Regions from separate parts of the Mesorhizobium erdmanii genome, predicted to be linked through region 1. Evidence: predicted binding sites of a transcription regulator. Region 1 holds the regulator's gene; the other holds the start of a gene.
The links. Region 1 encodes HrcA, which represses chaperone genes, less so after heat shock. Its sites were predicted from a motif close to GTTAGCACTCNCNNNNNGNGAGTGCTAAC; they were not measured.
Positions count from the first base shown of each region.

Region 2: a site for HrcA is predicted at 2,527-2,555, ahead of groES (co-chaperone GroES). Genes of this name have one in related genera too.

Region 1 covers NZ_CP033361.1:832,963-837,119, reverse strand. Annotated here, with positions in the region: partial or broken gene EB233_RS03905 (PQQ-dependent sugar dehydrogenase) at 1-1,098, opposite strand, end outside; gene EB233_RS03900 (hypothetical protein) at 1,193-1,390, opposite strand; gene hrcA (heat-inducible transcriptional repressor HrcA) at 1,472-2,557, opposite strand; gene rph (ribonuclease PH) at 2,735-3,451, shown strand; gene EB233_RS03885 (VOC family protein) at 3,635-4,045, shown strand; gene rdgB (RdgB/HAM1 family non-canonical purine NTP pyrophosphatase) at 4,045-4,157, shown strand, end outside.
Region 2 covers NZ_CP033361.1:4,651,444-4,655,600, reverse strand. Annotated here, with positions in the region: gene EB233_RS22680 (pilus assembly protein TadG-related protein) at 1-16, opposite strand, end outside; gene groL (chaperonin GroEL) at 422-2,077, opposite strand; gene groES (co-chaperone GroES) at 2,140-2,436, opposite strand; gene EB233_RS22665 (class I SAM-dependent methyltransferase) at 2,688-3,488, opposite strand; gene EB233_RS22660 (hypothetical protein) at 3,560-4,157, shown strand, end outside.

The sequences.
Region 1 (4,157 bases):
AAAACTGCTGTCGGCGGGCAAATCCTTACCGTCGTAGAAGGCGATGTTGAGCGGCGCCGAATGCGCCTGCATCAGCACATCGGGGATGGTTGCCTTGCCGGCGAGATCGGGGCGCGCGTCCTTGTGGCGCGGGTCCTCATTGTTGCCGATATAATACCAGGGCCAGCCGTAGAAGGCGCCTTCCTTGACTGAGGTGGCGTATTCGAAGGGCACATTGTCGCCGAGCGCGTCGCGCTCGTTGACGACGCACCATAGCGCCCCGGTCGCCGGCTGGATGGTCATGCCCGAACAGTTGCGCAGGCCGGTGGCGACGATGCGGCCGTTCTTGCCGTCCGGGTCGAAGGCCTGCACGTCGGCGCGGCCGTTCTCGGAGCCCCAAGCAGCACCCAGCGGCTTCGCCTTCACCCATGCTTCGAGGCCGCCCTTCGGCGCCTTGCCCATGTCCTCGGCGGCATTCGAGCCGGAGCCGACGGACAGATAGAGCGTCTTGCCGTCAGGCGAAAAGACGATGTCGCGCGTCCAGTGATGGTTCGAGGGAATGTTGTCGACGATGGTTTGGGGTTCGCCCGATGCCTTCAACGCGCCATTGCGGTAGGCGAAGCGCACGATGCTGTCGCTGTTGGCGACATAGACCCATTGCGGGTCGTTGCCTGGGGGATAGAAGGCAATGCCATAGGGCTGGTTGAGATTGCCGGCGAAAATACCTTGCTCGCTAGGCTTGGCGCTGCCCTTGGCCAGGCGGTAGACGCGGATCTGGTTGGCTTCGCTATCGGCGACGAACAGGTCGCCGTTGGGTGCTACGCGCACGACGCGCGGATTGTCGATGCCGGACGCGACCAGCTCGGCCGAAAAGCCAGGCGGCAATTGCGGCTTCGCGTCTGCCGGCATGTCGGCAACGCCGGCGCTGTTCGAGGCCGATTTGGTGACAAAAGGCCTTGGCAGGTCTTCCGGCCTGATCAGCCGGCGCACCCCAGGTTTGTCGGCGCGCCAGTCGCCGAAAGCGGCCGCGCCCTTCAGCACCGGCTGGTCCGCCTGCTGGGCGAATGCCGCCGAGGTGACAAAGAGTGCGGGAAGCACCAGCCCGGCCAATCGGATCATCTAGTCCTCCATCTGGTCGCGAAGGAAACCAACGGCCGGCTCGTCCCCTGGTTCCGCCACGCACGATGAGCTGGAAGCGAAGTCCGGTCCCGGCCTATGTTCCGGCGGCGTAGAAATCGTCGTCGAGGCGTTTTTCCAGTGCGACGAGATCGGCCGGCAACGGCAGGCCCATGGCGCGCATTTCCCGCAGCTTTTCGCGCAGCTGTTCCTGAATCTCGTGCTGGTCTTCCGGCTGGTTGACCATCTCCTCGAGCAGCAGGCTGATCCGGGCCTTGAATTCTTCGAGCGCCATTCTTTTTCTCCTCGGTAGCCTGTTCTTCGGAAGCGCAGTAGGCCGCCGTTTGCAGGCAGCATCGCCTGAATATCAATACACCTAGCGAAGCATGCGCGATATCAGCTGCGCGGTGTAGTCGACCATCGGCACGATGCGGGCGTAGTTGAGCCGGGTCGGGCCGATGACGCCGAGCGCGCCGACGACGCGGGCATCCTTGTCGCGATAGGGCGCCACCACCAGCGACGAGCCCGACAGCGAAAACAGCTTGTTTTCCGAGCCGATGAAGATGCGCACGCCCGACCCCTGCTCGGCGAGGTCAAGCAGCTGGATCAGCCCGTCCTGCGTTTCCATGTCCTCGAACAGATGCCGCAGCAGTTCGATGTCGGCCTGGGCGGTGACGTTTTCGAGCAGGTTGGCGCGGCCGCGCACGATCAGCCGCGCCGGCAGGCCGCTTTCGGCACCCGCCCACACGGCCAGTCCCTTCTCGACGAGGTCCTGCGACAGCGTGTCCAGCGCCGCTCTCGTCTCTTCCTTGATGCGCGCGATCTCGGTGCGCGCCTCGGCCAGCGTGCGGCCGCGAATATGGGCGTTGAGGAAATTCGAGGCCTCGTGCAGTTGCGACACGGTGATGCCGGCGGGCAGCTCGACGACGCGGTTCTCGACGTCGCCATTCTGCGACACCAGCACGGCCAGCGCCTTTGTCGGCTCAAGCTGGATGAATTCGATATGCTTCAGCGCCACCTCGTTCTTGGCGGCCAGCACCAGGCCGGCGCCGCGCGACATACCCGATAGCATCTGGCTGGCCTCGGTCAGCATGTGCTCCAGCGTCGCGCCCGAGCCGGAGGCCCGCACCTGCGCCTCGATGGTGCGGCGCTCTTCATCCGAGAGATCGCCGAGTTCCATGAAGGCATCGACGAAGAAGCGCAGCCCGGCCTGCGTCGGCAGCCGGCCGGCCGAGATGTGCGGCGCGTAGATCAGCCCGAGGTGCTCGAGGTCGCTCATCACATTGCGGATGGTGGCCGGCGACAGCGAGGAAGGCAGGATGCGCGACAGGCTGCGAGACCCCACCGGCTCGCCATCCCTGAGATAGGAATCGACGATGCGCCGGAAGATGTCGCGTGAGCGCATATCCAGCGATTGAAGAGCGGGCGACAACAAACTGGGTTCGGCGACTGCTTTGGTCATGCGGCCAAAAACCTCCAGCCCAAGGATATAGACACACACTAGGCCCGCGCAACCCGGTGCCGCGCTTGCGGTCACCGGTGCCGCGTCGCGGCCGTCAGGCCATTTTCCTTTGCGCCATGCGCTTCGTGGGGCTACAAGCCGGCCACGATTCCGAAAAATGACTGGAAAGAAGCCTGAATGCGCCCCTCCAAACGCCAATTCGACGAAATGCGTGCCATCTCCTTCGAGCGCGGCGTCTCCAAGCATGCCGAAGGCTCGTGCCTGGTGAAGTTCGGCGACACCCATGTCCTGTGCACCGCGAGCCTGGAGGAGAAGGTGCCCGGCTGGATGCGCAATTCCGGCAAGGGCTGGGTGACGGCCGAATATGGCATGCTGCCGCGCTCGACCGGCGAGCGCATGCGCCGCGAGGCCTCCGCCGGCAAGCAGGGCGGCCGCACGCTGGAAATCCAGCGCCTCATCGGCCGCTCGCTGCGTGCCGTGGTCGACCTGCAGGCGCTGGGCGAGCAGCAGATCACCGTCGATTGCGATGTCATCCAGGCCGATGGCGGCACCCGTACCGCCTCGATCACCGGCGGCTGGGTGGCGCTGCATGACTGCCTGCGCTGGATGGAAGCGCGGCAGATGGCCAGTGTTTCGAAAGTGCTGAAGGACCATGTCGCGGCGATTTCCTGCGGCATCCATGATGGCCAGCCGGTCATCGACCTCGATTATCTCGAGGATTCCTCGGCCGGCACCGACGCCAATTTCGTCATGACCGGCAAGGGCGGCATCGTCGAGATCCAGGGCACCGCCGAGGGCGAGCCTTTTTCAGAAGCGCAGTTCGCGGAATTGATGGGCCTCGCCAAGAAAGGCATTTCGCGGCTGGTCAGCCTGCAGCAGATGGCGGTGGCGTAATTTCGAAATGCCGAGCTTGAGCGCCCCCCTCTGTCCTGCCGGACATCTCCCCCACAAGGGGGGAGATTGGCAGTTTTGGCGCCCCGCTCAATCCCGCAACGCAAATGATTGGCGAAAGCCTCGATGGCCGCTGATCTCCCCCCTTGTGGGGGAGATGCCCGGCAGGGCAGAGGGGGGCGCCTCGTGATACCCTCCGCTATTCTGGAATCCGCTCTCTACGTCACCGATCTGGTGGTCGCCGAAGCCTTCTACACCGACATCCTCGGCCTCACCCTCCTCGGCAAGGTCGAAGGCCGCCACCTGTTCTTCCGCTGCGGGCAGGGCGTGCTGCTCATCTTCAACGCCGAGGCAACCAAAATACCACCGGCGCCCGATGCCCGGCTGAAAGTGCCGCCGCATGGCACGGTCGGCGAGGGGCATCTCTGCTTTGCGGCGACCGCCGACGAGCTCGCCGGCTGGAAGGCGCATCTCGTAGCGAAGAAGATCGCCATCGAAAGCGAATTCGAATGGCCGCAAGGCGGCCGTTCGCTCTATATACGCGACCCCTCGGGCAATTCGATCGAGTTCGCCGAGCCGAGAATCTGGGGCCTTTGATGCATACTCTCGATGGCAAGAAGATCGTCGTCGCCAGCCACAATGCTGGCAAGCTGCGCGAATTCGCGGATTTGATGGGACCGTTCGGCTTTGAGGCGAAATCGGCCAAGGA
Region 2 (4,157 bases), 2.8 Mb from region 1:
CGATTAGGACCGGCATCACTAAAGCCGAGATGATCAGCACGTTGCCGTCGCGGCTCCGCAAAAATCGCCGGAAAAACTGCATCGATGGTTACCTGACACTCCGCACGCCGGAGCAACATCGCCTCGCTCCCATCCTTTAGTAATCATGAATGTGTTAAAAAATATTGTCCGACAAATTTCGCGGCGTCGCCAAGGTGCAACCGAAGCTACTGATTTTGCAGGGAAATTGCACAGGAAACGAACATTCCTACGAAGGCGGGATCTCAGTGCGATTTGATAGCGCGGATCGTGAAAAAGGCGCCGTCGTTTCAGGAATGCCGGCGAAGGGAGTCTCCACCATGGCTCGCTCTCTGTAATGGCCAACGAAAAAGGGCGGCATCGCTGCCGCCCTTTCCGTACCTGAAGGCTGCTGGAAGCTGGATTAGAAATCCATGCCGCCCATGCCGCCCATGCCGCCGCCGCCCATGCCGCCGGGCATGCCGCCGCCAGCCGACTCCTTCTTCGGAGCCTCCGCGATCATGGCTTCGGTCGTGACGAGCAGGCCGGCGACCGAGGCCGCGTCCTGGAGAGCCGTGCGCACGACCTTGACCGGGTCGACGATGCCCATGGCGATCATGTCGCCATATTCGCCCGACTGGGCGTTGTAGCCGAAGGTCGCGCCCTTGTTCTCAAGGATCTTGCCGGCAACGATCGAAGCTTCCGCACCGGCGTTTGCCGCGATCTGGCGGGCCGGAGCCTGCAGCGCGCGACGAACGATGTTGATGCCGGCAGCCTGGTCGGCATTGGCGCCGGTGGCCTTGATGTTGGCCGAAGCGCGCAGCAGGGCCACGCCACCGCCTGCAACGATGCCTTCTTCCACGGCCGCGCGGGTCGCGTTGAGGGCGTCATCGACGCGATCCTTCTTTTCCTTGACTTCGATTTCCGTCGCACCGCCGACGCGGATCACCGCAACGCCGCCTGCCAGCTTGGCGAGACGTTCCTGCAGCTTTTCCTTGTCGTAGTCCGACGTGGTCTCTTCGATCTGCTGCTTGATCTGGGCAACGCGGCCCTGGATCTCGGCCTTCTTGCCGGCGCCGTCGACGATGGTGGTGTTCTCCTTGGAGATCGACACCTTCTTGGCGCGGCCGAGCATGTTGAGGCCGACGTTTTCGAGCTTGATGCCGAGGTCTTCCGAGATGACCTGGCCACCGGTCAGGATGGCGATGTCTTCCAGCATGGCCTTGCGGCGATCACCGAAGCCCGGCGCCTTGACGGCGGCGATCTTCAGGCCACCACGCAGCTTGTTGACGACCAGCGTGGCCAGAGCCTCGCCTTCGACGTCTTCCGAGATGATGAGCAGCGGCTTCGATGTCTGCACGACGGCTTCGAGAACCGGCAGCATCGCCTGCAGGTTGGAGAGCTTCTTCTCGTGGAGCAGGATGTAGGCGTCCTCGAGATCGGCAACCATCTTGTCGGCGTTGGTGACGAAGTAGGGCGAGAGGTAGCCGCGGTCGAACTGCATGCCTTCGACGACTTCGAGTTCGGTCTCGGCGGTCTTGGCTTCCTCGACGGTGATGACGCCTTCGTTGCCGACCTTCTGCATCGCTTCCGCGATCATCTTGCCGACCGACTCGTCGCCATTGGCCGAGATCGTGCCGACCTGGGCAACTTCCTCGGAGGTCTTGATCTTCTTGGCAGCCTTGCCGAGAGCCGAGACGACTTCGGTGACGGCCAGATCGATGCCGCGCTTCAGGTCCATCGGGTTCATGCCGGCGGCAACCGCCTTGTGGCCTTCCTGAACGATCGACTGCGCCAGAACGGTCGCGGTCGTGGTGCCGTCGCCGGCGATGTCGTTGGTCTTCGAAGCAACTTCGCGGACCATCTGCGCGCCCATGTTCTCGAACTTGTCCTCAAGCTCGATTTCCTTGGCGACGGTGACGCCGTCCTTGGTGATGCGCGGGGCGCCGAACGACTTGTCGATGACGACGTTGCGGCCCTTGGGGCCGAGGGTCACCTTCACCGCGTCGGCGAGGATGTTGACGCCGCGCAGCATGCGCTCGCGGGCATCACGGGAGAATTTTACGTCTTTGGCAGCCATTTTTAAGCTCCTGGCAGGGGCTTGGGGTAAGCCCGAAATTCAGTTGACGGTGAGGCCGATAATCAGCCGATGATGCCCATGATGTCGGATTCCTTCATGATCAGAAGGTCTTCGCCATTGAGCTTGACTTCGGTGCCCGACCACTTGCCGAACAGGATGCGGTCGCCAGCCTTGACGTCCAGGGGCACCAGCTTGCCAGCTTCGTCGCGGGCGCCGGAGCCGACGGCGATGATTTCGCCTTCCTGCGGCTTTTCCTTCGCCGTATCCGGGATGATGATCCCGCCGGCGGTCTTGGATTCGGATTCGACCCGGCGAACGACCACGCGGTCATGAAGCGGGCGGAACTTCGACTTTGCCATTTTTTCTTCCTCGAATGAGAACGGTGAGAAACAGTTCCTCCGTCCGGCGAAGCCGGACAACCTACAACGTCCGGCGGCGCCGGAGCTGTGGTTAGCACTCACCAAGGACGAGTGCTAACGTGGCGCTGAAATAGGCCGCCGGCCTCAGAGAGTCAAGGTGCGAGAAGACTGCGATGCGCGCGAATTTTTTCTCCTGCCCCACGATTTCAGAAAACGTGGGTTGCGCCAGCCTCGGCTTGAACAGCGTCCTGCTATCTTCGGCGTCTTGGCGCCCTCAGCACCAACAGCGGGCATCGCTCGGCAAGTCCATAGCCCCCGGTTGAAGCGATGCGGACATCACCAAAGAAGGCTTCCGCCTCGCTCACCAGTGTAGGCGCCGGCGTGAAGCTGTAGATGGCCGGCGAGTTCCGATAGACATCGATGGTGCCGATGACGGGCAGGTCCCAGCCCGTGCGAGCCGAAAGCTCTTCGCGGTCAGGAAACAAAGCATCGAACCGTTCCGCGATCGTTCTGACCGGAATGGCATGGTCGGGCGCATCGCCCGTCGCGGTCATGGCGACGCGCCATTTGAGTTCGTGGAAGGTCGAGACACCGCCCGATAGCGCAAACGCCCGCACCTCCGCCGGATCGTCCGGTGTTTCCGGACCGGCAAAGAGACGCAGCCCCGCGCGGCCGTCGGTGCGCAGTACGCCGGCGATTGCCGCAAACAGTGCTTTACGCTCGGTTGAAAGGCCGAGCGCCGACAGGCAGCCGTCGCCGATCACCGCATCGACGCTTGTGTTTGGTATCGGCAAGTCGAGCCAGTGGCCGTTGATTGCCTTTCGCAACGCAGTGTCGCCTGGCCAGATACCGGCGATCATGGCGGACGATTCGTCGACGGCCGTCATGGTGGCCCCGAGACCGGCGAGTTCGGGCGTCACGCCAAGCAGAACGACGTGCGCGTTCGAAAGGTTGAGCTCACGCTCATAGGTCTCAACCGCTTCCGCCGGCGGCCTCAACGGTGGTCCGAGCAACTGCCAGTGCCCTCGAATGGCATTCCAATGGTCGGTCATCCACAGCCCCCAAGCCGGCATTGTATTAGAAGCTATAATCGAGGACGCTAATGAGACCAAGCGGGGGGCGCATGACACGCATCGCAGTTATTACTCATGAGTTCGACAGGTTCGAACGCTGGCGCGGCCCGCTATTTCGCCGCGGCAGTTCCTATATGCTTTTCGGTTTGCTGGAGGAATTGAAGCGACGCGGTCATTCCGTCCGCATCATCCCCGGCACGTCGGCAAAGCCGGAAGCCGATATCGCGGTGCTGCACGTCGATGCGACCGTGACGCCACCCGAATATGTCGAATACGCCCGCGCTTTTCCCTTCTGCCTGAACATCGGGGCTGCCGACATCTCCAAGCGACGCGTTAGTGGCGCTGTGATCGGCAAGGATGACGACTGGCAAGGGCCGGTCATCGTCAAGAGCAATCTCAACAATCTCGGGATGCGTGAGCAGGCGCTCAACCGGCGATCGCTGCGTGCCGGAAAGCCGAAGCCGTTTCCCGACGTCGAGACTATGGAAGGTTATAGCGTCTATGCATCTCTTTCAGATGTTGCGCCGGCGATCTTCGACCGCAGCGATCTCGTCGTCGAAAGATTCATTCCAGAGCCGGAGTCGGACGGCTTCGGCGCTCGCTTCTGGATATTCTGCGGCGAGCGCGAGCGCTGCACCCGCCATGTCT